DNA from 3 places in the Planococcus chinensis genome. Region 3 is predicted to be linked to each of the others. Evidence: predicted binding sites of a transcription regulator. Region 3 holds the regulator's gene; each other region holds the start of a gene.

Region 1 (10,325 bases), on a different contig from region 3:
AAAAATGGAAAGGTCTTTCCGTTTCTTCTTCTCCTTGATCTCGTACATGTCACAGGCGATTCTGTCCCGCAGTTCTAGAGCCAATTTTTCGTTGTTTCCTGAATGGGAGTAATAGACGATTAACGGTTTCATAGAATACCCTCCTAGGATTTGGCTTTAGCGAACAGTGGCTTTGGGCGGCTGCTTATTTCCCTTTAAAAACCGGTTTCCGTTTCTCGCCGAATGCGATGAGCGCTTCGACGCGGTCTTCTGTCGGAATGGTCAGCTCGTAGGCTTTCCGTTCGATGTGAAGACCGGTCTGCAAATCGGCGTTCATGCCATTCTTGATGGCGAACTTCGCCTGCTGCAAGGCAATCGGCCCATTGGCGAGCATCAAATCGGCGAATTCGCCCGTCGTTTCGATGAGCGAGGCGCGCGGGGCGACTTTTGTCACCAAGCCGTAGTCCAGTGCTTCTGCCGGCTTCAGGCGGCGCGCTGTCAAAATCAATTCCATGGCTTTGGCTTCGCCGATCAGGCGCGGCAGGCGCTGGGTTCCGCCGGCGCCCGGAATGATGGCTAGGCTTGTCTCGGTCAATCCGAGCAGCGTGTCATCCGCGATGATGCGGAAATCGCACGCTAAGGCAAGTTCCATTCCGCCTCCGAACGCAAAACCGTTGATCATGGCGATGGTCGGCTGCGGCAAGTTTTCGATGGCCGAGAACACCTCGCCGATTTTGTAGATGTTCCGTTTGACATGCTGCTCTGTCAGCGTCTTCCGCTCTTTCAAGTCGGCCCCCACGCTGAAAGCTTTCTCGCCGGCCCCCGTAAAGATCACCAGCCGGATATCCGGATTGATGCGGATCGCTTCAACGACCTGGCCGAGCTCTGTCAACATATCGTAATTGAATGCATTCATCGAGTCCGGCCGGTTGAGCGTAATAAAGGCCAGATTACCTTGTTGTTCATAATGAATTGTGTCCATTCCCATGCTCCCTTCATGTAGTTCCATCCATAGAAAACATACCATTTTTTGGACTATTTCGCTATCCCGCTCTATAATAAAGCGCAGAGAGGAGGAGACCTATTCATGAACCGCATCTCGATTATCCGTATTTATCGCATCGTCTTCATGGCGATTAAATTCTATACACAAGCAACGCTGTTCCAACGGCGCCACCGCGGTGCCTGGAATCCTCTCGTCGAGGAGAAGTGGAACCGGCTCGTCACCAAGCAAGCCAAGCAGTACAAGACGCTTGCCTTGAAACTGGGCGGGCTGATGATCAAGATGGGACAGTTCCTGTCCACGCGTGCAGACATTATGCCGCCGTCGTTCCTCGAGGAGCTGGAAGGGCTGACCGACCGGGTGCCTTCCGTGGCGCGGGAAAAAATCGTTTCCGTGCTTGAATCCGAATGGAATTCTCCTTATACAAGCTATTTGTCCGAGCTGTCAGCAAGCGCAGTGGCTTCTGCTTCCATCGGGGAAGTGTACAAAGGCGTATTGAAAGACGGCACCATTGTCGCACTGAAAGTCCAGCGGCCGGGAACCGACCGGCTGCTGCGGGCGGATTTTCAGGCCATGCGCATTGTCATCTGGTTTATGAAAACGTTCACGCCGCTGTCCAAGCAGATCAATTTTACGCAATTGATGCGGGAAATGACCGAAACCATCGGCGCCGAATTGAATTTTCTCCAGGAGCTGCAGAGCGGTCGGTCATTTGCGGACCGCTTTTCCGGGATGGAGGGCATCCGTTTTCCGGTCTATTTCGATGAAGTGTCGACCCGCCGCGTGCTGGTCATGGAATGGATCGAAGGGGCGCGCATCACTGACCTGGCATTTATTGAAAAACATGAACTGGACCGCCACGAAATTGCGGAGCGCCTGTTCATCCTGTTTCTTGAACAAGTCCTGTACGGCGGACAGTTCCATGCCGATCCGCACGGCGGCAATGTCTTGCTGAAGCCGGACGGTACCATTGTGCTGATCGATTTCGGGATGACCGGCACCATTACTAAAAAGGACGCCCAGGCGGTGCTGCGGATCGCCGAAGGTATCATCTTCAAAAATTACGACCAAGTGCTCGATGCCCTCGAAGAATTGCGCTTCCTGCTGCCGCAGGCGAACCGCGAGCTGCTGGCGGACACTATCGCCCGCTTGGTGGCCGCTTATGAATCGAACGAATTGATGCAGATGGACAGCTTTGTCGTGGAGCGGCTGTTCAAGGACATGCAGAACATCGTGCGCACACAGCCCGTCCAGCTGCCGGCCGAGTTCGCCTTCTTCGGAAGGGCGGCATCCATTTTTGTCGGCGTGCTCAACGTGCTCGATCCGGGCATCGACTTGCTGGCGCTTGCACGGCCGCGTGTCATTGAATGGGCGTCTTCACAGCAGGAAGAAAAGCGCGTATTCGGGCGGGGAGATGTCCTTCGCTGGGTGCTCAATGCTTCCGGCCCGTTGCGCGCCTTCCCTCAGAAAGTCATCAATTACCTGGAAGAACCGGAGCGCATGCGCCATTACCTGGAAAACCGGGATGGCAGGGAGCGCGAACACCAGCGCAATCTCCAAAGCCGCATGCTGGCCGGCGTCTTCACTGTGTTGTCCTTTGCCGGGATTTCGGTATCGGTATGGTTTTGGAACGAGCCTTACCTCTGGGTTTCTTCCGGATTTTTCGTCGGCTCGCTCTGGGTCTACCGCTCGATCAAATAATGTTCTGCCTGTGCTGCAACCGGCGCAGGTTTTTTTATTTGCCGGGGGCTCTTGCATTTTCAAGAAATGAGGGTAAAATTAAAAATGAGAACAAACGTTCCCTTTTGAGGAGGTGTTAATCATGCCGTTGATCTCACAAGAGGAAATCGTCCATTTCGAAAATGCGATTTATTTGCCGATGGTGCTGATTGTGCTGGAGCGCGACCGCCTGTTATTTGAAAAAGGGTCTTTCAAGCTGAACCGCCCGTATCTGGAATTGGTGGAAGGGGCGATCCGGCACGTGCAGCAGGAGCTGAAGGAAACAAAGGTCCATATGCGCAAGCACCATATGAAAATGTTCAAGGGCGCACGCGACGATACGTTCACCGAGTTCGTCTTCTTCCACGGGGGCTATGAAGACCATCGGCGCTATCTGAATGTGCGGCTGCGCAACCGGGTGGAGGAACTTCTGCGGATGTATCTGGCGATGGCAAACCGGGAAATGCGATGAACGGAAAAGACGACAAAAAAAGAGGCTGACTGAAGTCTGCCTCTCGTGTATTCCATTCCATCAATCCATCGGATGCTGTTTTCTCGGCGGATATCTGCGCTTCGTCAAATAAACCATTTGGTGCTTATGCACTTGCTGGGCATTTTTGAAAAATCTTCGCAGCGAGCCTGCAAACGAGTGCTGGTTCCGAAGGGCGATCGGCGAAACATCAAGCGGCACGATAGCGCCGTTGCTCAAGTGGATCAAGGTTCCCTTGCCGCTGTCGTCGCTGTCGATCAGTTCGACGGCATCGAAGTTGAGCCAGACCGAGTCGCGGTTCTTCGGCGAATGGGTCGGAAAGAAAATCAGCGGATTGCCGTAATACTCGCCGATGATGACCGGCGGTTTGTGTTTGACCCGGATGGCCTTTTGGGAATAGAGTGTGGCGCTTTCAAGCGAACCTCTATAAAATGTGCAGGAGGAACTGACGATTTTATAGACCGATTCCTCCACGACAAATTCGCTGCGGTCTTCAATTACCCGAGTCCAGTTCCGATGGCCATCCACATACGGTAAAAGTGCATACGTGTTGCTGCAAATCGTATAGGACAAGGGCTGATAATTCTTTCTACCCAATAAAATACACCCCTCAAATTTACTATATATATAACATTATAAGGAAAAAATCAGATTAATCAATCCATTAAAATGGAAAATATAAATTTTTCTGAAAAAATGGTGCGCAACTGAAAACGCCGGCTGAAGAAGGGCACAGAAAGATCGCGAGGCTCTGTGTTCTGAACCAGCCGGTTGGAAAAGCAAGCGCTATAAAACAGAAGCAAGAAGAAAATACATATGAAACAACCGAAAAAGAGCATGGAAAAAACACCCCTTGAAAACTAATACGTCTAATTCATTGGAATTTTCAAAAAACGATTGTCCTTTGAATTTTTTTATTGTATACTAATGAAAAGCATTCGGGGTGATGAAGAATGGAAAACTATTATTCTTATGCTGATTTCATGAAGGCGATGGCCCAGACAAAGAAAACGACTGAAGCGGAAAAACTGCTGAACGATATTTATCTCGATCTTTTCCTAAAGCATGTACACCGTTCGCAGCAAGAAGAGCAATTGATGGCCCTCATCGACGAAGCCCTGGACAATAACGACCGAAACGCATTTATCAAGTACAGCGACCAATTAAAAGCATTGAAACGTGAAGATGAATAGATAAAGATGCTCCTATCGGGGGTGTTCAATAAAAGGCGCAGCGGACCCAAAGTCCACTGCGCCTTTTATATTTCCGCCGGAATTCGGATCGCTTGTCCGGAAATCCGGTTTTATTTTGCCAAGAAAAGCACTGAAAAACATACGTTCGCTTTTTGTTAGGGGTTTTTTAGGGCATATGATAAAATAGAGAGACTGAACGAACGGGAGGACATCTATTATGAAACAGGAATTCAACCTGCAAGCACCCTATGAACCGGCAGGCGATCAGCCGGCAGCGATTGCCGAACTGACCCAAGGCGTCATCAACGGCAAGAAATTCCAGACTTTGCTTGGTGCGACCGGAACGGGGAAAACCTACACCATGTCAAACGTCATCCAGCAAGTGAAAAAGCCGACGCTCGTCATGGCACACAATAAAACATTAGCCGGGCAGCTCTATAGCGAGTTCAAGGAATTTTTCCCTGACAATGCGGTGGAGTATTTTGTCAGTTACTACGATTATTATCAGCCGGAGGCTTATGTGCCGCAATCCGACACCTTTATCGAAAAAGATGCCAGCATCAACGATGAAATCGATAAATTACGCCACTCAGCAACGAGTTCACTGTTCGAACGCGACGACGTCATCGTCATCGCTTCGGTCTCCTGCATCTACGGCCTCGGTTCGCCGAAAGAGTACCGGGAACTCGTCGTCTCCCTGCGCAAAGGGATGGAAATCGAACGCAACCAGCTGCTCCGCAAATTGGTCGATGTGCAGTATGAACGGAACGACATCAACTTCATCCGCGGAACGTTCCGCGTACGCGGCGATGTCGTGGAAATCTTCCCGGCTTCACGCGATGAGCGCTGCCTGCGCGTCGAATTTTTCGGCGACGAAATCGACCGCATCCGCGAAGTGGACGCCCTGACCGGCGAAATCATCGGCGAGCGCGAGCACGTCGCCATCTTCCCGGCATCCCACTTTGTTACGCGCGAAGACAAGATGGTCAAAGCGATCGAAAACATTGAAGTGGAACTGGAAGAACGCCTGAAAGAATTGCGGGCAGAAGATAAGCTGCTCGAAGCGCAGCGCCTGGAGCAGCGGACGCGCTATGACTTGGAAATGATGCGCGAGATGGGCTTCTGTTCCGGAATCGAGAACTATTCCCGCCATTTGACGCTCCGTCCGGCAGGGGCGCAGCCTTATACGCTCATCGATTATTTCCCGGAAGACTTCCTGCTGGTCGTGGATGAGAGCCACGTGACGCTGCCGCAGGTGCGCGGCATGTTCAACGGGGACCAGGCGCGCAAGAAAGTCCTCGTCGACCATGGCTTCCGCCTGCCATCAGCGATGGACAACCGGCCGTTGACGTTTGATGAGTTCCAAGAACATATCCACCAGGCAGTGTTCGTCTCTGCAACGCCGGGTCCATACGAACTGGAACATACGCCGGAAATGGTGGAGCAGATCATCCGGCCGACGGGACTCTTGGACCCGACCATCGAAGTGCGCCCGATTGAAGGGCAGATCGATGACTTGATGGACGAGATCCGCCAACGCACGGAGCAGAATGAACGGGTGCTCGTGACGACACTGACGAAGAAGATGTCGGAAGACTTGACCGCTTACTTGAAAGAAGCCGGCGTGAAAGTCAATTACCTGCATTCGGAGATCAAGACGCTGGAACGGATTGAAATCATCCGGGAACTGCGGATGGGCGTCTACGATGTACTGGTCGGCATCAACTTGCTGCGGGAAGGGCTCGATATTCCCGAAGTTTCCCTTGTCACCATCCTGGATGCGGATAAGGAAGGCTTCCTGCGTTCAGAGCGGTCGCTCATCCAAACGATGGGGCGTGCCGCACGGAATTCCAACGGCCACGTCATCATGTATGCCGACCGGATGACCGATTCGATGGAAAAAGCGATCAACGAAACAACCCGCCGCCGGACCATCCAGGCAGCATACAACGAAGAACACGGCATCACGCCGATTACAATACAGAAGAAAATCCGGGATGTCATCCGGGCAACGGTCGCTGCAGAAGAAGCGGAAGAATATGTTTCCAAAGCAGCAGCCGGCAAGAAACTCAAAAAAGAAGACCGCGTGAAACTCATCACGCTGCTCGAAAAAGAAATGAAGGAAGCGGCAAAAGCGCTTGATTTTGAACGGGCGGCGGAGCTGCGCGATACAGTCCTTGAATTGAAAGCGGAAGGGTGATTAGGTTTGAAAAACCAGGAAATACGCATACAAGGCGCACGGGCGCATAACTTGAAAAATATTGATGTCGTCATCCCGCGCGACCAGCTGGTCGTCATGACCGGCTTGTCGGGTTCCGGGAAGTCGTCGCTCGCGTTCGATACCATATATGCAGAAGGGCAGCGGAGATATGTTGAATCGCTGTCTTCTTATGCACGGCAATTCCTAGGGCAAATGGACAAGCCGGATGTCGATTTGATTGAAGGGCTGTCGCCTGCCATCTCGATCGACCAGAAAACGACAAGCAAAAACCCGCGGTCCACAGTAGCGACCGTAACTGAAATCTATGATTATATGCGCTTGATGTACGCCCGCATCGGCAAACCGATCTGTCCGAACCACGGCATCGAGATCTCTTCGCAGACAATCGAGCAGATGGTCGACCGCCTCGTGGTTTATCCGGAACGTACCAAGATGCAGATTCTGGCGCCGATCGTGGCTGGGCGGAAAGGGACGCATGCCAAACTTCTTGAAGACATCAAAAAGCAGGGCTATGTCCGTGTCCGCATCAACGGCGAACTGATCGACCTGGACGACGATATCGATCTGGACAAAAACAAAAAACACAATATCGAAGTGGTCATCGACCGTATCATCATGAAAGAAGGCATCGCGCCGCGCCTCAGCGACTCGCTGGAATCGGCGTTGCGCCTCGCCGACGGCCGGGTGCTGGTGGATGTAATGGAACAGGAGGAATTGCTGTTCAGCGAACACCATGCCTGCCCGATCTGCGGGTTTTCCATTGGCGAGCTCGAACCGCGCATGTTTTCATTCAACTCGCCGTTCGGCGCTTGCCCGGAATGCGACGGAATCGGACATAAGCTGGAGGTCGATCCGGAACTGGTCATCCCCGACTGGACGCTGTCATTGAACCAGGGGGCCATCGTGCCGTGGCAGCCGACAAGTTCGCAATATTACCCGCAGCTCTTAAAAGCGATCTGCAAGCATTACAAAATCGATATGGATGTGGCGATGAACGAGCTGCCGGAAGAACATATCCACATCTTGCTCCATGGATCCGGCAACGATAAAATCCGTTTCCGCTATGAAAACGACTACGGGCAGATCCGGGACAACCATATCCATTTTGAAGGCGTGCTCTCAAACGTCGACCGGCGTTTCCGGGATACATCGTCTGATTGGATCCGTGAACAGATGGAGAAATACATGGGCGAACAGCCATGTCCGACGTGCCATGGCTACCGGCTGAAACCGGAATCGCTTGCCGTCAAATTGAACGGTCTGCACATCGCAGAAGTATCCCAGTATTCCATTGTGGAAGCCGATCAATTTTTCAGCGGCTTGGAGCTGTCTGAAAAAGACAAGCAGATCGCGGCTATGATCCTCCGGGAAATCAATGAACGCCTGGGATTCCTGATCAATGTCGGCCTCGACTACTTGACGCTGAACCGCGCGTCTGGCACCTTGTCAGGCGGGGAAGCACAGCGGATCCGTCTGGCGACGCAAATCGGCTCGCGCCTGACCGGCGTCTTGTACATCCTGGATGAGCCGTCAATCGGCCTGCACCAGCGGGACAACGACCGCCTCATCAATACGCTGAAGAACATGCGCGATATCGGCAATACTTTGATCGTTGTCGAACACGATGAAGACACTATGATGGCGGCCGATTATTTGATCGATGTCGGGCCGGGTGCAGGCGTCCATGGCGGCGAGATTATCGCAGCCGGTACGCCGGAGAAAGTCATGAAAAACAAGAAATCGTTGACCGGGCAATATTTGAGCGGCAAGAAGTTTATCCCGCTGCCGGCAGAGCGCAGAAAGGCCGATGGCCGGACAATATCGATCCGCGGCGCCAATGAAAACAACTTGAAAAAAGTGGACGTGGATATTCCGCTCGGGCTGTTCACTGCCGTAACCGGCGTTTCGGGATCCGGCAAAAGTACGCTCATCAACGAAATCCTCTACAAATCGCTGGCGCAGAAACTGAACCGCGCAAAAATACGGCCAGGACAGCACGTGTCGGTCGATGGCATCGAAGCGCTTGAAAAAGTCATTGACATCGACCAGTCGCCGATCGGCCGGACACCGCGCTCGAATCCGGCGACCTACACTGGAGTGTTCGACGATATCCGCGACGTCTACGCCACGACGAATGAAGCAAAAGTGCGCGGCTATAAAAAAGGCCGCTTCAGCTTCAACGTCAAGGGCGGACGCTGTGAAGCATGCCGCGGAGATGGTATTATAAAAATAGAAATGCACTTCCTGCCGGATGTCTATGTACCGTGTGAAGTCTGCCACGGCAAACGCTATAACCGGGAAACACTCGAAGTGAAGTACAAGGATAAGAACATTTCGGATGTCCTGGAAATGACAGTTGAAGATGCGTCTTCCTTCTTCGAAAACATTCCGAAGATCAGCCGCAAGCTAAAGACGATCGTCGATGTCGGCCTTGGCTATATCACCCTCGGCCAGCCGGCAACAACGTTGTCGGGCGGGGAAGCACAGCGCGTTAAACTGGCATCAGAACTGCACAAGCGTTCCAACGGCAAGTCGTTCTACATTTTGGATGAGCCGACAACCGGGCTCCATGCGGACGATATTTCTCGTCTGCTCCTTGTCCTGCAGCGGCTCGTCGATAATGGGGATACCGTCCTGACCATCGAACACAACCTGGATGTCATCAAGACGGCCGATTATATCATCGACTTGGGGCCGGAAGGGGGCGACAAAGGCGGCACAATTGTCGCTACAGGCACCCCTGAAGACATTGCGGCTGTCAAAGGTTCATATACCGGCAAGTATCTGAGCCCGATTCTGGAGCGCGACCGTGCACGCATGGAAACGCTCGTGAAGAAAGCATCGACCCGCAGGAAAAAAGTGGCGAAGTGAAACTTTTTGCTGCCGGAAACGTATCAATTAGAAGAATACACAGATCGGTTCATGTCTAGCTGCCGCTTTTCAAGAAACCGACAATGAGGAGGCCGCAATACATGCAAAGCGAAAAAGAACGCATTTTGGACATGGTGGAAAATGGCACCATCTCAGCAAGAGAAGCAGTCGAATTATTGAAAGCGATAGACGGCGGCGGAAGCCAGTCTTCACGCGATTCCTACAGCCGTGAAGACTACCGTGAAAAACGCGGGAAACGGGGCTTTTTCCGTCCGGAAGACATGGTCAAGAGAATGTCGAAGGACTTCACGAAAGATTTCTCGAAAAATGTGTCGAAAGATTTGAACCAGTTAAGCGACCGCATGATGGAATTCATGCAAACATCGGTCAGCAAGCTGAAAACGATGGAATTCGATACGCCGTTCGGCGAAGCTTACCAATTCCATCATACATTCCGCCAGGAGAACGTGAACATCAGCAACATCATTGCGGACATCGCAAACGGACAACTGGAAATCTTCCCGTCCCAAGACGATTCGATCCGCGCAGAATGCAGCGTCAAGGCGTTCCGTTCCGAGTCGGAAATGCAGGCGAAAGAAGACTTTCTGGACAAGTTCGTGTTTATTGCGGATGACCAGAAATTGCGCATCATCAGCGACATGAAAACGACCCAGGTCAATGTGGTGCTATACGTTCCGGAAAAATCCTACGAACACATCACGGCCCGCTTGTTCAATGGCGGATTCGCTTTGAAGCGCATTGATGCAGATGTCATCAAAGTGAAGACAGCCAATGGCAAAATCGATGTGAAAAATGTCGGTTTCCGGACAGCGGAACTTGAGACGGCGA
Region 2 (10,325 bases), on a different contig from region 3:
CCCTGTGTAGAACCACCCATCCTTGATCGCTTCAGCCGTCTTTTCGGGATCCTTATAGTAGCCGCTCATGACGACGTTGCCGCGCGTGACGATTTCACCCAGTTCTTTGCCGTTCCACGCGACTTCCCTTCCGTCCTCCTGGTTGACGACTTTCGTTTCCCCGTTGAACGCGAGCTCAATCCCTTGTCGCGCTTTGATGGAGGCCTGTTCGTCAGCTGACAGGCTATCAAACTCCTGATGCCATTCGCAATACAGGATGAACGGCGACGTTTCGGTCAGCCCATATACGTGCATCATATTCAAACCGAAGACCGATTGGGCTTTTGCGATCAGCGCAGCGGCAGGCGGCGCACCCGCTGTCGCCATACGCAATTTGGTTTTTAACTTGATTTCTTTTGCTTTCGGTTCGTTGACGAGCATATTGACGACGGTCGGCGCGCCGCATAACAGCGTCACCTGGTGCTGCTCAAACAGTTCAAGAATGCGCGGGGGATCGACTTTGCGCAGGCAGATATGCGTCCCGCCTGCCGCTGTCAGTGCCCATACGCCGCCCCAGCCATTGGCATGAAACATCGGCAGCGTGTGCAGATAGACGTCATCATGGGCCACATTCAAATGATAAAGGAAATTGGCGGCGTTCAAGTAATTGCTGCGGTGCGTCAGCATGACGCCTTTCGGGTTCGAGGTGGTGCCGCTAGTATAGTTCAGCGTCAACATCTGGTTCTCATCAATATCGACTTGCGGTAGCGCACCGTCCTCCGGCATTTCGCTAATGAATTCTTCATAGGATACGCCGTTGATCTTCGACTCGCATCCCGGCACGTCGACGACGATGTATTTCTGGAGAGGCAACGTCTCCTGGATGTCCTCGATCAATTTGCCGAACTCAGCGTCTACAATGAGCATTTTCGCGTCGCTGTGGCGGATGATGTATTCGAGGTCCTTGGCAGTCAGCCGGTAATTGAGCGGCACCATCACGGCACCCAGTTGGCAGATGCCATAGAAGCTCTCGAGCATATAGTGGGTATTCGGCAGCATGACCGCGACATGGTCACCTTTCAAGATGCCGGCATTGTGCAGTGCGTATGCCAGCTGGTCCGTCCGCTTGCCGAACTCTTTGTATGTAAATGTTTTTTCTTCATCAACCACCGCCACTTTCTCCGGGTAATACTTGATGGCGCGGCGTTTCCAATCCAATGGTGTAAGTGGTGCAAACATGAACATTTCTCCTTTCACTGCAGCTTATTTGAAACTGTTATATATCAAGTATAGAAACCTTCTCAGGCAGTGTCAACGAAGCTGTCAGAATAGAACGACATTTGAAGAAATCCATATAAAGGTTACATAATTATTTTATTTATTACATAATCATATACTTATACAGAACGACATTTCATTAAGAAAATAAGTTTACATAAATGATTTATTTATAATATAAGCAAATTATTATGTGTTTGAAACCTTGTCCTTAACCTACTTTGCCGGTTAAATACAAAAAAAGCTGACCCTGAAGGGATCAGCTTTTTTTGTTGTATTCGGTTCAACCCTGCTCTTTTGGAGCAGGCAGTTCTTTTTTGTAGACTGCAGTGACTTTACCGTCAGCTGCTTCATCAGCGATGAACGACCCGTTGGAATAGCGGTCAACCGTTTTCAGTTTTGTGGCCGTGATTGAAAGTTCGGCACCTTTGGCCGTTTCGATCAGCACTTCCTCTGCCCCTTCAACTGGTACGACTGCCACGATGCGGTGCGGGTTGGATTTCAATTCGCGCAGCATGACGACGCCTCGCTTCGCCCGGCTACCTGTTTCAAATTCCTGGAGCTTCATCTTCTTCGCTGCCCCGCGGTGCGTAACCAAGAGAAGATCCTGGCTCCGTTCCGGGTGGATCATGATGGCAGAGACGACCGAATCGCCGTCTTTCAAATTCACGCCTTTGACGCCTGCTGTCCGAAGTCCGGTCAATGGCACTTCGTCCATCGGGAACCGCACGCCATAAGCTTGATTGGTCGCAATGAACAATTCCGTTTCTTTCGTGACCAATCCGGCAAAAACCATCGTATCGCCTTTTTTCAGATTCATCGTCTTGATGGCTCGGGAGTAGCGCTGGACATGGTAGTCCTTCAGAGCCGACCGTTTGACCATGCCATTTTTCGAGACGGTGAGGATGCTCGCATCAGCTTCGAAATTCTCGAATGGATACACAGCAAGAATCGATTCATTCGGCTCCAATTGGACGATGCTCGACAAATGCTGGCCGAGGTCTTTCCACTTGATGTCCGGCAATTCATTGATCGGCTGATAGACGAAATTGCCGTTGGACGTGAAGATGAGGACGGTATGCTGTGTGTTCAAAACGCGTTCGAACAGCAGATGATCCGAATCCTTCATCGCAAAGTCCTTGCCGTTCGAAGCGGCGTGGGAACGCGTGCTTGTCCGTTTCACATAGCCTTCCTTCGTGACGGTCACCACGACGTCTTCACTCGGAATCATCAATTCACGGGTAATCGTGATTTCCTGGATCTTTTCTTCAATGACGGAACGGCGCGGTTCGGCAAATTGCTTGCGGATGCCGGCGAGTTCCTTCTTGATGACGTTCTTCAGTTTGGTAGCGCTGGTCAGGATGCCGGTCAATTCCGCAATCCATTTCTTCAGGCTTTCCGCTTCGTTTCGAAGGTCGGTGATGTCGGTGTTCGTCAACCGGTAAAGCTGCAAGCTGACAATCGCTTCTGCCTGAGCTTCTGAAAACGCAAACGAATCGATCAAATTGTTCTTCGCATCGCGCTTGTCTTTCGACGCACGGATGGTCTTGATGACTTCGTCCAAAATCGACAGCGCCTTCATCAAACCTTCCACAATATGCATGCGGTCATTGGCTTTTTGCAAGTCGTATTCTGCACGTTTCGTAACGATTTCTTTTTGGTGCGTGATATAGGCATCCAGCAAGGTATGCAGCGTCATCATCATCGGCCGGCGCTTGTGGATCGCGACCATATTGAAATTGTAGCTGACCTGCAGATCGGTGTTTTTGAATAAATAATTCAAAATGCCGTTCGCATCCACTTCTTTTTTCAATTCGATGACGATCCGCAGCCCAGTGCGGTCGGTTTCATCGCGGACTTCCGAAATGCCTTCGAGTTTCCGGTCAAATCGCTGGTCATCGATTTTCTTGATCATGTTCGCTTTGTTGACTTCAAACGGGATCTCCGTGATAACGATCTGTTCTTTTCCGCCTTTGAGCGGTTCGATTTCAGCTTTGGCGCGGACAATGATCTTCCCTTTGCCTGTCTCGTAAGCTTTCTTGATGCCGTCGACGCCCTGGATGATGCCGCCTGTCGGGAAATCCGGCCCTTTGATGACCGTCATCAATTCCTCGATGGTTGCATTCGGGTTGTCCATGCGCATCAATACTGCATCGAGCACTTCGCTTAACGCATGCGGCGGGATGTCCGTTGCATAACCGGCAGAAATACCGGTCGAGCCATTGACCAAGAGGTTCGGAAAACGGGCCGGCAACACAGTCGGCTCCATATCCGAATCGTCAAAGTTCGGGATGAACTCTACTGTGCGTTTGTCGATGTCGCGCAGCAATTCGCCGGCAATCGATGACAAACGCGCTTCCGTGTAACGCATCGCAGCCGGGGAATCCCCGTCCATCGATCCGTTGTTCCCGTGCATTTCAACGAGCATATGGCGCACCTTCCAGTCCTGGCTGAGGCGCACCATCGCCTCGTACACGGACGTGTCGCCGTGCGGGTGATAGTTGCCGATAACGTTCCCGACCGTCTTGGCCGATTTCCGGAACGCTTTGTCGTTGGTATTGCCTTCTTTGAACATCGCATACAAAATCCGGCGCTGAACAGGCTTCAACCCGTCCCGTGCATCCGGAAGTGCACGGTCCTGGATGATGTATTTACTGTAACGCCCAAACCGATCGCCGATGACTTCTTCTAATGGCAGATCTTGAAAACGTTCGGTCTGTGTCATACAACTTCCTCCTCAGCATGAATCAAATCATTTTCTAGAATGTTTCCGTCTTCCTCCATACCGAAGTCGACGTTGTTCTCAATCCATAGGCGGCGCGGTTCAACCTTGTCGCCCATGAGTGTGGTGATCCGGCGTTCGGCACGTGCTCCGTCCTCAATTGTGACGCGGATCAGCGTGCGGCTTTCCGGATTCATTGTCGTTTCCCACAGCTGATCGGCGTTCATCTCGCCTAGACCTTTGTAGCGCTGCAGCATATAGCCCTTGCCCACTTTTTTCGTAGCCGCTTCAAGGTCGGATTCGGTCCATGCGTAATCGATGACTTCTTTCTTGCCTACGCCTTTTGACACTTTGTAGAGCGGCGGCAGGGCGATGAACACTTTGCCTGCTTCGATCAGCGGCTTCATGTAGCGGTAGAAGAACGTGAGAAGCAGCACTTGGATGTGTGCTCCGTCCGTATCGGCATCGGTCATGATGATGACTTTGTTGTAGGCGATGTCTTCGACAGAAAAGTCCGAAGCCACGCCGCCGCCGATTGCATGGATAATCGTGGAAATCTCTTCGTTTTTCATGATGTCTTCAAGCTTCGCTTTTTCAGTATTGACGACTTTCCCGCGGAGCGGCAAGATTGCCTGGAATGTCCGGTCGCGGCCTTGCTTCGCGGAACCGCCGGCCGAGTCGCCCTCGACGAGGTACAATTCGTTTTTCGAGGCGTTGCGTGATTGCGCCGGCGTCAATTTGCCGGACAATAATGCATCGGATTTCTTGCGCTTTTTGCCGTTGCGCGCATCCTCCCGCGCTTTGCGGGCAGCCAGGCGCGCTTGTGACGCCCGGATGGCCTTACGGACAAGCGAGGCACTCAATTCTGCATTTTCTTCCAGATAATACATCAGCTGCTGCGAAACGACCGCATCAACGATGCTCCGTGCTTCACTCGTGCCGAGCTTGCTTTTCGTCTGCCCCTCGAACTGCAGGAGCGCTTCCGGAATACGGACGGAAACGATCGCCGCAAGCCCTTCGCGGATATCGGAGCCTTCAAGGTTTTTATCTTTGTCTTTCAGCAGGTTGATTTTACGTGCATAGTCATTGAACACACGCGTCATCGCCGCTTTCGCACCGGTCTCGTGCGTTCCGCCGTCCCGTGTCCGGACGTTGTTGACAAACGACAGGATGGTCTCGGAATAGCCGTCATTGAATTGGAATGAAAATTCCACTTCAAGTTCGTCCTGCTGCCCTTCCATATAGGCGACAGGGTGCAGCACGTCTTTCTCTTCGTTCAAATAAGCGACGAATGCTTCAATGCCCGTTTCAAAAAAGAACGAATCGTGTGTATCCGTGCGTTTGTCGGTCAGCTCAATTTTGAGGCCTTTCAGCAGGAACGCCGACTCGCGCAGCCGTTCGCTCAAGGTCTCGTAATTGTACTTGGTCGAAGAGAAAATTGTCTCATCCGGCAGGAAATGGATTTCTGTTCCGGTTTCTTTCGTCTTGCCGATTTCTTCAAGTGTCGTGACGGGTTTTCCGCCATTTTCAAACCGCTGGCGGTATTTCTTGCCGTCGCGGTGGATGGTCACTTCCAGGAATTTCGACAATGCGTTGACGACCGAAGCTCCGACGCCGTGCAGGCCGCCGCTTGTCTTATAGCCGCCCTGGCCGAACTTGCCGCCTGCATGGAGCACGGTCAAGATGACTTCCGGCGTCGGTTTGCCGCTGCGGTGCATGCCGGTCGGCATTCCGCGCCCATAGTCGCGGACGCTCAAGCTATTGTCTTCGTGGATCGTGACATTGATGCGGTCGCCGAATCCTGCAAGCGCTTCATCGACCGAGTTGTCGACGATTTCATAAACCAAATGGTGAAGACCTCTGGCATCAGTCGAACCGATATACATACCCGGGCGTTTTCTAACGGCATCTAGGCCTTCGAGTACTTGGATTGCTTCTTCGTTGTATGCCGTATTTTTAGATTTGGCCATTGATTTTCCCTCCAACAAAACATCTGTTCGTATTTCTCTTATCTATTAATCGTATCGGGAACGCGCCCATCTGTCAATAATCATAGAAAAAGAGCGCTAGGCGCCCTTATTACCTAAAATCACCTTATTTTAAGATGGCGTGTTCCACTTTGATGCAGCGGTCCATGATAACAGTGCGTCCGGCTTCGGTCAACTTCTTGAAGACCTCTTCGTCGACGACATTCAACTGTGTCCAAAAGACCGGTGCGTCCGTTTCCAGATATGCTTCTGCCAACTCCGGCAGGAATTCGCTGCGGCGGAAAACATTGACGATGTCCACCGGTTCAGGAACTTCCGCAAGGGACGCATAGCTCTTTTCGCCGAGCACTTCGTCCGCCTGTGGATTGACCGGGATGATCCGGTAGCCCGCTTTTTGCATCGCTTCCGACACCATATAGGAAGTCCGGCTCGGGTTCGGGCTCAAACCGACGACCGCAATGGTCTTCGACTCATCGAGCACTTTTTTGATTTCTTCTCGGCTTGGATTTTGCATGCTGATCACCTGTCCTTTTCATTCTATCATACATGATTTGCGTTGCGTTGTTGAATAATCAAGCGAATATTGTCCATTGATCCGGCTTCATGTTAAACTGAAAACATAAATACATATGGCTCAAAGGAGTTTTCCATGGACATTATTTTTCCACTTATTCTCGCTTATTTGCTTGGCTCGATTCCATCTGCGCTCTGGATCGGGAAGATTTTCTACAGAACCGATATCCGCACGAAAGGGAGCGGCAACCTCGGCGCGACCAATACATTTCGGACGCTCGGCGCAAAAGCCGGCATCGCCGTAACCGTGATGGATATCCTAAAAGGCACTGCAGCTACCATGATCCCTCTTTTCATCGCTACCGACATCCACCCGCTCGTCTTCGGCGTGCTTGCGGTCATTGGCCATATGTTTCCGGTTTTTGCGAAATTCAAGGGCGGCAAAGCGGTGGCAACTTCCGGCGGCATCCTGCTCGGCTATCAATGGCCGTTGTTCCTGGTCGCAGTTGCAGTTTTGCTGATCGCGCTGAAAATCACGAAGATGGTATCGCTTTCTTCTATTATTTTAGCAGTAGTTGCGGTTATTTATACAGTCATTTACACTTTTTATTCACAAGATTATCCATTTTTGATTGTTATTTTGATTCTTGCCGGGTTTATCATTTACCGGCACCGGGCGAACATTGCCCGGATCAAAGCCGGCACAGAACCGAAAATCAAGTGGTGAACAGCCGCTGAAAGGGCGTGTGACGATGAAAATCAACATCAGCAACGACGCATTCGAATGGTTTCAGAACGAAATGGAAGTAGAACCGGGAGATACGGTCCGCTTCTTTGTCCGCTACGGCGGCTCGAGCAAGCTGCAGCCCGGCTTTTCACTGGGTGTCACCAAGGATGTCCCGGCAGAAGCCGCTGCAAAAGTGGAACAAGGCGACGTGACGTATTACATCGAAGCGACCGATGCTTGGTATTTTGACGGTCACGATCTTTTTGTCAACGTCAATGACGATCTCAAAGAATTGAATTACGATTACAAAAAGGAAGAAGCGTGAATTCACGCTTCTTCCTTTTTGAATCGGTGCAATTGATGGAGCATGTCTTCCGCTTCCATGATGCGCAGCTGGTGCTCGCCGAACAAGTCGAAATGCGGGTAGTTGTTGCGCAGGTCCATCCATTCCGGCTTCAACCCGTACTGCCTCCCCCAACTCTCCAGCTTTTCGAGATCGCTGCAGCCGACCTTCGTGACGGTTGAACAGCCCGGAAACCGGACGTCGACCCAGTAATGCGTCAAAAAAGCGATTTCCCCTTCGGCGACTTGCTGCTTCCAGATCAAGAGCTCTTCCCGCTTAATTCCGAACGCCATCGGGTGCCTGCTTTTTGATTTCTTCGTATTTTTCATGCCATTCCGGATAGATTTTCTTCAAGGAAACCGGACGGAATGACTCTTTTTTCACGACCACATGCTCGGACGTTGCCGTCGCTGCGAGCGTGCCGTCTTCATGGAGGATTTCATAGCCATAGGTCGTACGCAGGCGGCCATGCTCTTCCACCCATGTGCGGACGATCGCTTTTTGGCCGTACCGGAGCGCTGCCTTGTATTGGATGGAAATATCGGTCACTGGCGACAAGTAGCCTTGGCTTTCCATTGCCGCATAGGTGAAGCCGACGTCTTCAATCAGTTTCGTCCGGCCGATCTCCAGCCAGATGATATAGTTTGCGTGGTACACCACGCCCATTTGATCGGTTTCCGCGTAGCGGATTTCGATTTCTTTTTCGCTTATGTGCATTTCCTCTTTCACCTCTAGGTAAGTATACCGAATTTCTTCCGGGAAATAAAAAATAAGGCCGCCCGGGGCGGCCTTATCTTATCAGCGTCAGCTTACGCTTCCACTAATTTTCTTCTCAATACCATTTGCAGGATGCCGCCGTGACGGTAGTAGTCGACTTCAACTTCAGAGTCGAAACGAACTAGCGCTTCGAATTCCGTTACAGTGCCGTCTTCTGCAGTCGCAGTGACTTTCATGATGTCGCGCGGTTTCACGTCATCAGTCAAGTTGACAGAAATGGTTTCGCGGCCTGTCAAACCAAGTGAATCCGCGTTTTGTCCGTTCAGGAACTGAAGCGGCAGAACGCCCATCATTACAAGGTTCGAACGGTGGATCCGCTCATAGCTTTCCGCGATGACTGTTTTGATGCCCAATAGGAATGTCCCTTTGGCAGCCCAGTCACGCGAAGAGCCCATGCCGTAATCTTTTCCAGCAAGTACAACCAGGCCAGTGCCTAGGTCTTGGTACTTCATCGCTGCATCATAGATCGGCATCGTTTCGCCTGTCGGCCAGAATGTTGTATAGCCGCCAGTTGTTCCAGGAGCCACTTGGTTGCGGATCCGGATGTTCGCGAATGTTCCGCGCATCATGACTTCGTGGTTTCCGCGGCGTGATCCGTAAGAGTTGAAATTACGCGGTTCTACGCCGTTTTCACGCAAGTACTTGCCTGCAGGAGTATCTTTGCCGATCGCTCCAGCTGGTGAAATATGGTCTGTCGTGATGGAATCTGCGAATTTCGCAACAACGCGCAAGCCGGCAAGTGTCTGGATCGGCTGCGGTTCTCTTGAAAGTCCTTGGAAGAACGGTGGGTTCTGGATATACGTCGAATTCTCATCGAAGTTATAAAGCGAATCGTCGTTCGTTTCAATCGCATTCCATGTTTCGTTTTCATCGAATACGCGAGCATATTCTTTGCGGAACAATTCAGGCGTAACTGTGCTCTTGACAACTTCATTCACTTCTTCAGTTGTCGGCCAGATATCGCTCAAGAAGACATTGTTTCCATCTTTGTCTTGTCCGATCGGGTCGTTCTGAAGATCGATGTCCACTGTTCCAGCAAGTGCATAAGCAACAACCAATGGCGGTGAAGCCAAATAGTTCGCTTTAACTAGCGGGTGGATGCGGCCTTCAAAGTTACGGTTACCGGAAAGCACAGAAGTCACCAATAGATCGTTGTCCAAAATCGCATCTTCGATTTCAGGAAGCATTGGGCCTGAGTTACCGATACATGTTGTACAGCCGTAGCCGACCAAGTTGAAGCGGATTTGCTCAAGGTAATCCAAGAGTCCAGCCTGCTTCAGGTAGCCTGTAACAACTTTCGACCCTGGAGCCAATGAAGTTTTTACGTAAGCTGGCGGCATTAAGCCTTTTTCAACTGCTTTTTTCGCAACAAGTCCAGCACCGAGCATAACGTACGGGTTGGAAGTGTTTGTACAAGAAGTGATCGCCGCAATGCCGATCGCGCCTGTCTTCATGACAGCAGTAGAGCCATCTTTGAAGTTTACAGTTGCTGTTTTGTTGATTTCCTGGTCGCTAAGCGCAAAACCATGAGGTCCTTCTGGAGCAGTGACCGCTTTGTTGAATTCTGTTTTCATTTGAGAAAGCGGAATCAAATCCTGCGGGCGTTTCGGTCCGGAAAGGTTCGGTTCGATCGCTGAAAGGTCCACTTCGATCGTATCCGTGTAAACCGGATCTTTGTCTGCATCGAAGAACATGTCGTTCGCCTGCAAATAAGCTTTTACGACAGCGATATGCTCTTCTTCGCGGCCCGTCAAGCGGAGGTAATCCAACGCTTCTTCGTCAACCGGGAAGAAACCGCAAGTTGCGCCGTATTCTGGTGCCATGTTGGCAATTGTTGACCGGTCAGCAAGCGGCAATGTCGTAACACCCGCGCCGTAGAATTCAACGAATTTCCCAACTACGCCTTTTTGGCGGAGCACTTGTGTAATTTTCAGCGCCAAGTCAGTTGCTGTCGCGCCGTTTGGCAACGCATTCACCAATTTCACACCGATAACTTCC
Region 3 (10,325 bases):
GCATGCGACATTCATGCCAAAGCCATTGTTCGGTGTCAGCGGATCCGGGATGCACATGAACGTATCCTTGTTCAAAGGCAATGAAAATGCTTTCCTTGATGAAGACGGCGAAATGAAACTGAGCGAAACAGCTTATCAATTCCTTGCCGGGATCCTGGCACATGCCCAAGGCTTTACTGCAATTACAAATCCGACTGTCAACTCTTACAAACGCCTGGTCCCTGGCTATGAAGCGCCTTGCTATGTAGCTTGGTCAGGACAGAACCGCAGCCCGTTGATCCGGGTTCCGGCATCCCGCGGCTTGTCGACGCGTGTCGAAGTGCGCTCGGTCGACCCAGCAGCCAACCCGTATTTGGCAATGGCCGTCCTATTGGCAGCCGGCCTTGACGGCATCAAGAACAAGATGACGCCGCCAAAAGCAGTTGACCGCAACATCTATGCGATGAACAGAAAAGAGCGCGAAGCTGTCGGCATCGAAGACCTTCCGCCGACACTGTATGCAGCCCTTCAAGAGCTTCAGGGAGATGAAGTGATGAAAGGTGCTCTTGGATCACATATCTTGAACAACTTTGTCGAAGCGAAAGAAATCGAGTGGGATATGTTCCGCATTGCCGTGCACCCATGGGAGCGCGAGCAATACCTGAAAATGTATTAAGAAGAGAAATGGTCCTGGCCCATGCGGCCAGGCTTTTTTTCGGCGAAAACAGGTTTTACAAAGAGAAGAGCCGGGTATAATTTAGAGAACCATTGAGTTTTAATAACCGGTACTGAATTTTCTTTTTGCATTTGTTGAAAAGAAGATTTTGTGGGGGTGATTAAAATGAAAAAGGTTCAAGGGGTAAGAGATCTGCTGAAGTATTTTCAATCAGTGGACTACCCGATGACTGAAGAACATATTAATGACTGCATTGCAAAGCGGACTATTCCGCATAGCCGGTCCTATGCTGATACGATCTTTTTTGATTTGAAGCATATCGACTGGTGGATAACGGAACAGAAAAAATTGGAAGACAAAACTTAATAAGCTCTTCAGAAAACCGGAACCCCGGATTCGGCTCATATGAGTCCGTATCCGGGGTTTTGCCCATGCTTATGGCGGAAGTAACTTTTAACGGCTGGAAACGTCCTGTATTCTAGACAAAGCAGAGGAGGCACCATTCATGAAGTTTTTGAAATACATCATCGTCCTATTGGTCATTATCGCTGCCGGAGCTATTGCCATCTATTACGCCGGCACCAATATTGCATCGGAAAAAGTTGTGGAGGATGCGACAGCTGAACTGGAAGCGACGGGCCAGATGGACAGCATCAAAACGTACGTCGAGAACGACCCGGAACTGAAAGGCTATATCGAAGAAGCGAAATCTGCCGATGAAAGCCAGCTGCCGTTCCAGACAAAAGGCGAAGCGACGCGCGTGCTGATCCAGAAAGTGGGCATCGGCGAATTGCAGTCCCTTCAGCAAGGCGTTCAGAACGGCACCATCTCCCAGCAGGAAGCCATCGCCAAGCTTGAAGGCGAACTGTCCGAGGAGGAAATGCTGGCTTTAAAAGTGATTGCCTATAAAGAACTTTACAAAAATGAATAAATTTCGGGTATGATGAAGGAGGAAGCTAATACGCTGAATTTGAGGAGGCCCGCGAATGAAAACATTTCAGATTGAATTTTTCTTCGACCAAGGCAATACGGTTATACTGACTGCCCAAGCGGAAAGCAAAGAAGCGGCACTGGCCAATATTCCGACACACGGCACCTATGAAATTACAGATGATCAAAATGATACGATTTACCGAATCACCATCAGCCAAATCAAATACATCACCGTCTATCAACTGCGATAGGCTGCATCCGCAACTTGTGGATGCTTTTTTTTGAGGAATGAGAGAAATCGATAAAAAAGGGGCGGTATAAAAATGGAATACAGGGGTTCGAGCGTTTATGAGGAAGAAGATTTTTTAGCGGCATACCTGTCAAGGCGGAACCGGAACGAAAGCCCGAACAACGCCATCGAAAGGCCGATCTTTTTGGAGTTGCTCGGGGACTTCGCGGGTGCGGAAATCCTTGACCTCGGCTGCGGAGACGGCTATTTTGGAAGGGAGCTGCTCGGAGGAGGTGCAAGATCCTATACCGGCATTGAAGCTTCAGTTCAAATGAAGCAGAAGGCGGAAGCAATCCTGGCAGGAACCAACAGCCAGATTTTTCACAGGGACATCGCATCCTTCCCTTATCCGGAAGCTGCTTATGACATAGTGGCTTCACGCTTTGTCATCCATTACATAGCCGATATCAATGCATTATTCCAGGAAATTCACAAAGCATTGAAGCCGGGCGGGAAATTCGTTTTCACCGTCCAGCATCCATTGACGACATCCTCGTTCGGAAGCAAAGAACTGGGAGACAGGCGCGGCGATTGGCGGGTCGATGATTATTTCATCGAAGGGGAGCGCCGGGAGCCTTGGATCAACAAAACCGTCATCAAGCACCACCGGACCACTGAAAGCTACTTCACTGCATTGATGGGAGCCGGATTCAACGTAGCGGCATTGCGGGAAGGCATGCCGGTCCGTGCCAATTTTAGCAGTGAACAAGAGTTTAACCGGCGGCAGCGCATTCCGCTGATGCTGATTTTTTCAGGGGTGAAAGAATAGAGAAAACAAAAAACGCTGAGAAGCTTGTTCTCAGCGTTTTCCTATTTGTTCGAGCTATTAATGCAATTGGCGGTAAACGCCTACCACTTTGCCCAGGATGGTGACCTGGTCAACGATGATCGGGTCCATTGATGAGTTTTCAGGCTGCAGGCGGAAATAATTGTTTTCGCGGAAAAAGCGTTTTACTGTCGCTTCATCTTCTGCCGTCATGGCCACGACGATATCTCCATTGTTCGCAGTCTGCTGTTGTTTCACCACAACGTAGTCACCGTTGAAAATCCCGGCTTCGATCATACTTTCACCCATGATTTCGAGCATGAAAATATGGTCGTCTTCTGTACCGTAGGACTGGGGAAGCGGGAAATACTCTTCAACATTTTCGATCGCTGTAATCGGAACACCGGCTGTTACTTTACCGATCAAAGGTACATGCAGAACCGGGCTTTTTTCGATCAACGCTTCATCTGTAGAGATGATTTCGATAGCTCTCGGTTTGGTCGGATCCCGTCGGATCAGGCCTTTGCTTTCGAGACGGGCAAGATGGCCATGGACAGTCGAACTTGATGCCAAGCCAACTGCTTCCCCGATTTCGCGGACGGATGGCGGATAGCCTTTAGCCCGGACTTCGTCTTTTATAAAAGTTAAAATATCTTCTTGGCGCTTCGATACTTTTTTCAACAGTTTCACCTCTTTTTAGTTGTTCAGTATGTTTTTCTACCCATAGTATACCAACTTGGGCTATGAAATGCAAACATAGGTTCGAATTTATTTGTTGACAAAAACACTTGTTCGCATTAAAGTAAGAACATATATTCCGAACACACATTCTTAGGAGGCGTTTTATATGACATTCATCCGCAGAAATTCTTATCTAACTCTATTATTTGCCCTTATCCTTTCATTTTCGTTCTACTCGGTCTTCACCCATAAGAACCAGGAACCACAGATGAGCCTTGTCCAGATTGAAGAAGGCGACACGCTGTGGACGCTGGCAGAATCATTCAGCGGCAATACACCGCATCAGGAGTGGATAGAAGCTATCATGGAAGAGAATAATCTACACACTCCGAAAATCGTCGCAGGACAGTCGATCAAGATTCCCAGCGAACAACTGAAATTCGCCCCAGATGAAACCATAAAGCTGGCAGGTGATGCAGAATGAAGAAGACTGCATTGGTTTATTGCCGCGTCAGCACCACGAAAGACACCCAGGAAAGTTCGCTCGAACGCCAGGAGGAAGAACTGCTGAAATTCGCATTTGAACAAGGCTATATGGTCGACCAGGTCTTCTCAGACCAGCACAGCGGCTATGAAATGGACCGTGAAGGCCTGTTGGAAATGCTCAACAGCATCAAGCGGGACAAAATTGCGGCGGTTTTTATCCAGGATGAAACCCGCCTTGGCCGCGGGCATGCCCGCATTGCCTTGCTGCATGTCATGAAAAAGTACGGCGTCGAAGTTTTTACACTGTCTGATGGAGGGCCGATTGCGCTCAATGACATGGACGATATGGTGTTGGAAATCTTGGCGATCGTCGAAGAATACCAACGCAAAATACATAACGCCAAAATCAAGCGCGGCATGAAACGTGCAGTGGAGAACGGCTACAAACCTGAGCGTAACCTGAAAGGGAAAGGCAATCCGGAAGGGCGGGAGCGCCTGGATTTGCCGATCGACCAGATTGTCAGCCTGAAGGAGAACGGGTTGACGTTCCATGAAATCGCCGTGACTCTTCAAGGCTTCGGCTACCAGGCCAGCAAAGCGACAGTCCATCGCCGCTACAAAGAGTTCCAAGGCATGAAACAGGGCTAAATCATTGCAGAAATTCCGCTTCTTTTGTACGATATGAAAGAGAAAGGCGGGGTTCTATTTGTTATCTCCAGAAAAAATCAGACGCATCAACGAGCTGGCGCGCAAATCCAAAACGGCCGGTTTATCAATTGAAGAAGCCAAAGAGCAATCAGCGCTTCGGCAGGAATACTTGCAGACGTTCCGCACGAGTATGCGCGGCACGATTGAAAATGTAAAAGTGATCGATCCGGAAGGCACAGATGTGACACCGGAGAAAATCAAAAATATCCGGGAGAATAAGTATTTGAATTAATGCTTATTCTCTTTTTTTGATGCGCCAAAGTTTAGCGCCATTCTTCCGGCACATTCCGGATTGAGTAGCCAGCTGGCGCTTTTCTAGTTGTATTCTTTTCTATTGTTGACTACACTAGAATAGGATTAAAAAAGATAGTGAGAGGATGTTATTATGTCAAACCACGCAGATCAACTTGCAGTAACAACGATTCGCACGCTTTCAATCGATGCAATCGAGAAAGCGAATTCCGGACATCCTGGCTTGCCGATGGGCGCAGCGCCTATGGCATATACCTTGTGGACAAAACATATGAACCACAATCCGAAGAACCCGAACTGGTTCAACCGCGACCGTTTCGTGCTTTCAGCTGGACATGGTTCAATGCTTTTATACAGCCTGCTTCATTTGAGCGGATATGGCTTATCATTGGAGGAAATCAAAAACTTCCGCCAGTGGGATTCCAAAACTCCGGGCCACCCTGAATACCACCACACAGTGGGTGTTGAAGCGACAACAGGCCCTCTTGGACAAGGGATCGGCATGGCTGTCGGCATGGCAATGGCAGAACGCCATTTAGCCGCTACTTACAATAAAGAGAACTTGAATGTGGTCGACCATCACACATTCGCACTTTGCGGAGACGGCGATTTGATGGAAGGCGTTGCAGGGGAAGCCATTTCACTTGCAGGCCATCTTCAATTGAACAAATTGGTCATCTTGTACGATAGCAATGACATTTCATTGGATGGCGACCTTTCGATGAGTTTCTCTGAAGACATCAAAAAGCGCTTTGAATCTTACGGCTGGAATTATTTGCGCGTTGATAACGGCAATGAATTGGACGATCTGTCTGAAAAAATCGCGCAAGCGAAACAGTCTGCGGACAAGCCGACATTGATCGAAGTCAAGACGGTCATCGGCTATGGTGCACCGAACAAATCCGGTAAAGCGGATGCCCACGGCGCGCCGCTTGGCGAAGATGAAATGAAATTGGCGAAAGAATATTACAAGTGGACATTCGAACAGGACTTCCATGTGCCGGACGAAGTATATGAAACGTTCAAGCAAGCGACAGAAGAGCTGGGCGGAAATGCCGAGAAAGCTTGGAACGAATTGTTCGATCAATACCAAGCTGCACATCCGGAACTTGCAGAACAGCTTCAAAAAGCGATCAAAGGCGAGTTGCCAGCAGATTTTGATGCTGACTTCCCGCAATATGAAGTAGGCAAAAAACAGGCGACGCGCGCTTCTTCAGGCGATATGGTCAATGCCATCGCCAAAGCGGTTCCTTCTTTCTTCGGCGGCAGCGCTGATTTGGCAGGATCGAATAAAACAAACATCAAAGGCGGCGGCGATTTCGACGCTGAAAACCCGGCCGGACGCAATATCTGGTTCGGTGTGCGTGAATTCGCAATGGGTGCTGCGTTAAATGGTATGGCGCTTCATGGCGGCCTTCATGTATTCGGGGGAACATTCTTTGTCTTCAGCGATTATGTGCGCCCGGCTATCCGTCTGTCAGCATTGATGGGCCTTCCGGTCACATATGTGTTCACACATGACAGTGTGGCTGTCGGGGAAGACGGTCCGACCCACGAACCGGTTGAGCATTTGGCTTCGCTTCGCGCAATGCCGAATTTGAGCGTTGTACGCCCAGCGGATGCCAACGAAACCAAAGCCGCTTGGAAATTGGCATTGACTGCCAAGTCTCACCCGACTTTGCTAGTGCTTTCACGCCAGGATTTGCCGGTGCTTGAACAGAGCGGCGAATTGGCTGACAGCGGAGTGGAAAAAGGCGCATACGTCGTTTCGCCTGCTGAAAACCCGCAAGCGCTCCTTTTGGCAACCGGTTCTGAAGTGAGTCTAGCAGTTGCAGCCCAGAAACAATTGGCGGAAGAAGGCATTTCCGTGTCGGTCGTTTCCATGCCGTCATGGGACCGCTTCGAAAAACAGGATAAAGAATACAAGCAATCGGTCATTCCGAAGACCGTCAAAAAACGTTTGGCCATCGAAATGGGCTCTCCATTCGGCTGGGAACGCTACACAGGCGACGAAGGCGATATCTTGGCAATCGACCGATTCGGCGCCAGCGCACCAGGCGAACGGATCATGCAAGAATTCGGCTTTACGCCAGAGAACGTCGTGGCGAGAGTCAAGAATCTGATCAACGAACAATAATTTGAGAAGAGGCGGAAGCGCTAGACAGCTTCCGCCTTTTATTATTTTGTGCATATGGTCACATGCTGAAATTTATAGTATAATCCATTGTGGTGCACTACTTATTTATGCAACACGAGGGGGGTAACAAGAATGGCTACATGGATCTGGATCGTAATCGTTATCGTGGCTTTAATCGCGGGTGTTGCGCTTGGCTTTTTCATCGCTCGTCAATATATGATGAAGTATTTGAAAGACAATCCACCGATCAACGAAGATATGCTGCGTATCATGATGATGCAAATGGGACAAAAACCGTCTCAGAAGAAAATCAATCAAATGATGACACAAATGAATAAAGCATCAACTAAACCACCAACTAAAAAATAAAAGCGCTCATGATGAGTGCTTTTTTTCTTTGTCTATTTGTTTACATAATAAAAATATTAAAGTTAAAATGGTCGTTCTTAAACGGCGAGGAGGAATTTCCTCTAATTTAAAAGAATATAAACGTAATGGTAAAAGTTTGGCAGGTTCGATCTTCTAGGAAAGGAGCTGGGGCTGTGGGGTGGATGATACTGGTTGTGGTTGCTTACATACCGATATTCTATCGGATTCACAAACGGATCGCTGATTTGGAGAAGGAAGTGGAAAGGCTGAAAAGTGAATTGTAAAAAGAAGGCGCCGTCCTATTAGGACCGGCGCCTTCTTAATTAATGGATTCAGCCAGCGGCGCTTACTGTGGCAGCAAATCGTTTTCTTTCAGGAAATCCGCCACCGCTCCTTCGTATTCTTCCGGGAACAAATTATAGGACTGTGCATGCGCGCCGGTTTCGAACAGCTTCAAAGCTTTCGGCCCCTTTTTCAGGTCATGCATCTCGATGCTCATTTTTGGAAGGACAAATGTGTCTTCGAGGCTGTGGATGAACAGGACCGGTTTGCGGATCCAAGGGAGCGCATTCCGGGGCGATACAGTTTTCATCGCATAGCCGTCCCGCCATTTCATGAACACTTGAGCCAGTTTCAGCGCAATCGGCGTTTTGAGCGGCGTCGTGGTTTTCATGACATGCCGGATCTGCTCCGAAATGTCTGAATAGCCGCAGTCGGAAATATAGAAATCGGCATCGTCGCGCATGCCAGCATACAAGAGCGTCGTAGCAGCCCCCATCGATTCGCCGTGGATGCCGAACCGCAAGTCAGGGCCAACATGCTGCTTGAGCGCTTCGATGACCGCTTTCAGATCCCATTTCTCGTAATGGCCGAAGCTGGTCGTATTGCCGCCGGAATCACCGTGGCGCCGATGGTCGTAAACGACCGAATTAAAGCCGAGGTGCTCGAACATGCGGGCATATTTAAAGGAATTGACTTTCGTTTCGGTCACTCCGTGGCAAATGACGACATAACGGCTTGTATTATGCGGTTCCAGGAAAATGGCCTTGACGTCATAGCCGTTTTCCGACCGGATCCACTGTTCGCTTTTTTTCACGTTGGCATACCAGACTTCGTCATACCGTTTGGCGGATGTTTCGCGCTCCAAAATCAAAGCTTCGTCTTTTTTCTTCACATACATCAGCCGGTTGCTGGCAGCAATGCCGACCGCTGCAGCCAAAAGGGAAAAAGCGCTGGAAACGACAGCGGAAATTTGGAAAATGCGTTTTTTCAAAGGAGAGCCTCCTTATCCTCGGTTCTTATAAAGGCGGTACATGCCTGTCTGAACCGGGTTTGAGACATGGGGTTCAATCGACGCGACAGCTTGGCACAGAAGATCCAGGTCGATTCCGGTGCTGATGTCCATGCGGTGCAACATGTTGACGACGTCTTCCGTCGCGACGTTGCCGGTGGCACCCGGTGCGAACGGACAGCCGCCCAAACCGCCAGCGGACGCGTCAAACCGGTCGACTCCTGCCTGGAGCGCCGCGAAGATATTGGCCAGCGCCATTTTTCGTGTGTCATGAAAATGCGCGGTCATCAGCATATCAGGAAATGCATCTTTTAATTTTTTGAACAGTTCATAACTCTCAAGCGGTGTCGCCATGCCGATCGTATCAGCGACGCTCAACTCGTCGACTCCCCAGCCGGCGAAAGTACGGCAAAGCGCCAAGGTGTCTTCCGGATTGATGGCACCTTCGAACGGGCAATAGAACGCGGTGGAAATGCAGGCGCGGACGAAAATGCCGTCTTCTTTTAATTGAAGGATGAGCGGTTGGAGCGCATCCATGCTTTCCTTAGTGGTCTTGTTGATGTTTTTCTGGTTGAACGAATCGGACACGCCGACAAAAACTGCGACAGCTTTCGCACCGGATTCGATTGCGGCATTGATGCCTTTTTCATTTGGCGTCAGGACAAACTGGCGTCCGGTTTTCTCGACATTCGCCATGATTTCTTTGGCGTCGGCCATTTGCGGCACCCACTTCGGCGACACAAAGGACGTCAGCTCCATTTCTTGCACCCCTGCTGCTTGAAGCCCTTTGATGAATTCGAGTTTCGCTTCCGTGGAAACGGTTTTTCCTTCGTTTTGAAGGCCGTCCCGCGGGCCGACCTCGATTATTGTTGCATTCTTTGGTAAACTTAACATAGTATCCCTCCCAATACCATTGTATCCAGGAGTAGGAGAAAAGAGCAACTTGCAAACAACCAAACAAGGGGGAAATCATTGTGTCACAAGAAGTCGTAATTGTAAGCGCTGTCCGTACAGCAATCGGTTCTTTCGGAGGAGCGCTCAAGGATGTTCCTGCAACAAAATTAGGGGCGATCGTCATCAAAGAAGCTGTCCAGCGCGCAGGGATCAAACCTGAGCAGGTATCTGAAGTCATCATGGGGAATGTGCTTCAGGCAGGGCTTGGGCAGAACCCGGCCCGCCAGTCAGCGATCGAAGCAGGGCTTCCGGAGACCGTTCCGGCAATGACCATCAATAAACTCTGTGGTTCCGGCTTGAAATCGGTACACCTGGCTTTCCAGGCAATTTTTGCAGGAGACGCTGATATCGTCGTGGCAGGCGGCATGGAGAACATGAGCTTGGCGCCATACTTGATGCCAAAAGCACGGACCGGCTACCGCATGGGCGACCAGACTGTGGTCGACAGCATGCTGCAGGACGGCCTGATGTGTGCATTCAATAATTATCATATGGGCGTCACTGCAGAGAACCTCTGCGACCGCTATGAAATCACCCGCGAAGAGCAGGACGAATTTGCTGCGCGTTCACAGGCACGCGCGGCAGCGGCAATCGATTCCGGCCGCTTTGATGATGAAATCGTTCCAGTTGAAATTCCGCAGCGCAAAGGCGAGCCGGTGATCTTCAGTACGGACGAATACGTAAAGCGCGATTCCACTGCCGATAAACTTGGCAAATTGCGCCCAGCATTTAAAAAAGAAGGCAGCGTAACGGCCGGCAACGCTTCTGGAATCAACGACGGAGCGGCCGCTGTTGTCGTGATGT

The links. Region 3 encodes LexA, which represses DNA repair genes until DNA is damaged. Its sites were predicted from a motif close to CGAACATATGTTCG; they were not measured.
Region 1: uvrB (excinuclease ABC subunit UvrB) is a predicted target of LexA. The motif match lies at 4,519-4,532, and genes of this name have one in related genera.
Region 2: parE (DNA topoisomerase IV subunit B) is a predicted target of LexA. The motif match lies at 5,966-5,979, and genes of this name have one in related genera.

Annotation. Positions count from the first base shown of each region.
Region 1 is NZ_JBHUFW010000007.1:82,687-93,011, forward strand. Features, by position in the region: gene ACFSDB_RS10345 (flavodoxin family protein) at 1-132, opposite strand, end outside; gene ACFSDB_RS10350 (enoyl-CoA hydratase-related protein) at 185-961, opposite strand; gene ACFSDB_RS10355 (ABC1 kinase family protein) at 1,067-2,683, shown strand; gene ACFSDB_RS10360 (YhjD family protein) at 2,805-3,173, shown strand; gene ACFSDB_RS10365 (competence protein ComK) at 3,234-3,788, opposite strand; gene ACFSDB_RS10370 (IDEAL domain-containing protein) at 4,145-4,384, shown strand; gene uvrB (excinuclease ABC subunit UvrB) at 4,602-6,584, shown strand; gene uvrA (excinuclease ABC subunit UvrA) at 6,591-9,476, shown strand; gene ACFSDB_RS10385 (DUF4097 family beta strand repeat-containing protein) at 9,578-10,325, shown strand, end outside.
Region 2 is NZ_JBHUFW010000011.1:498,686-509,010, reverse strand. Features, by position in the region: gene ACFSDB_RS15115 (long-chain-fatty-acid--CoA ligase) at 1-1,218, opposite strand, end outside; gene parC (DNA topoisomerase IV subunit A) at 1,541-3,982, opposite strand; gene parE (DNA topoisomerase IV subunit B) at 3,979-5,949, opposite strand; gene ACFSDB_RS15100 (CoA-binding protein) at 6,074-6,481, opposite strand; gene plsY (glycerol-3-phosphate 1-O-acyltransferase PlsY) at 6,617-7,207, shown strand; gene ACFSDB_RS15090 (HesB/YadR/YfhF family protein) at 7,233-7,532, shown strand; gene ACFSDB_RS15085 (hypothetical protein) at 7,535-7,843, opposite strand; gene ACFSDB_RS15080 (acyl-CoA thioesterase) at 7,827-8,267, opposite strand; gene acnA (aconitate hydratase AcnA) at 8,360-10,325, opposite strand, start outside.
Region 3 is NZ_JBHUFW010000004.1:802,581-812,905, forward strand. Features, by position in the region: gene glnA (type I glutamate--ammonia ligase) at 1-655, shown strand, start outside; gene ACFSDB_RS06235 (hypothetical protein) at 821-1,021, shown strand; gene ACFSDB_RS06240 (hypothetical protein) at 1,161-1,586, shown strand; gene ACFSDB_RS06245 (hypothetical protein) at 1,642-1,839, shown strand; gene ACFSDB_RS06250 (class I SAM-dependent methyltransferase) at 1,912-2,646, shown strand; gene lexA (transcriptional repressor LexA) at 2,704-3,324, opposite strand; gene yneA (cell division suppressor protein YneA) at 3,491-3,808, shown strand; gene ACFSDB_RS06265 (YneB family resolvase-like protein) at 3,805-4,458, shown strand; gene ACFSDB_RS06270 (DUF896 domain-containing protein) at 4,517-4,750, shown strand; gene tkt (transketolase) at 4,904-6,907, shown strand; gene ACFSDB_RS06280 (YneF family protein) at 7,040-7,276, shown strand; gene ACFSDB_RS06285 (alpha/beta hydrolase) at 7,623-8,549, opposite strand; gene ACFSDB_RS06290 (hydroxymethylglutaryl-CoA lyase) at 8,562-9,461, opposite strand; gene ACFSDB_RS06295 (acetyl-CoA C-acetyltransferase) at 9,542-10,325, shown strand, end outside.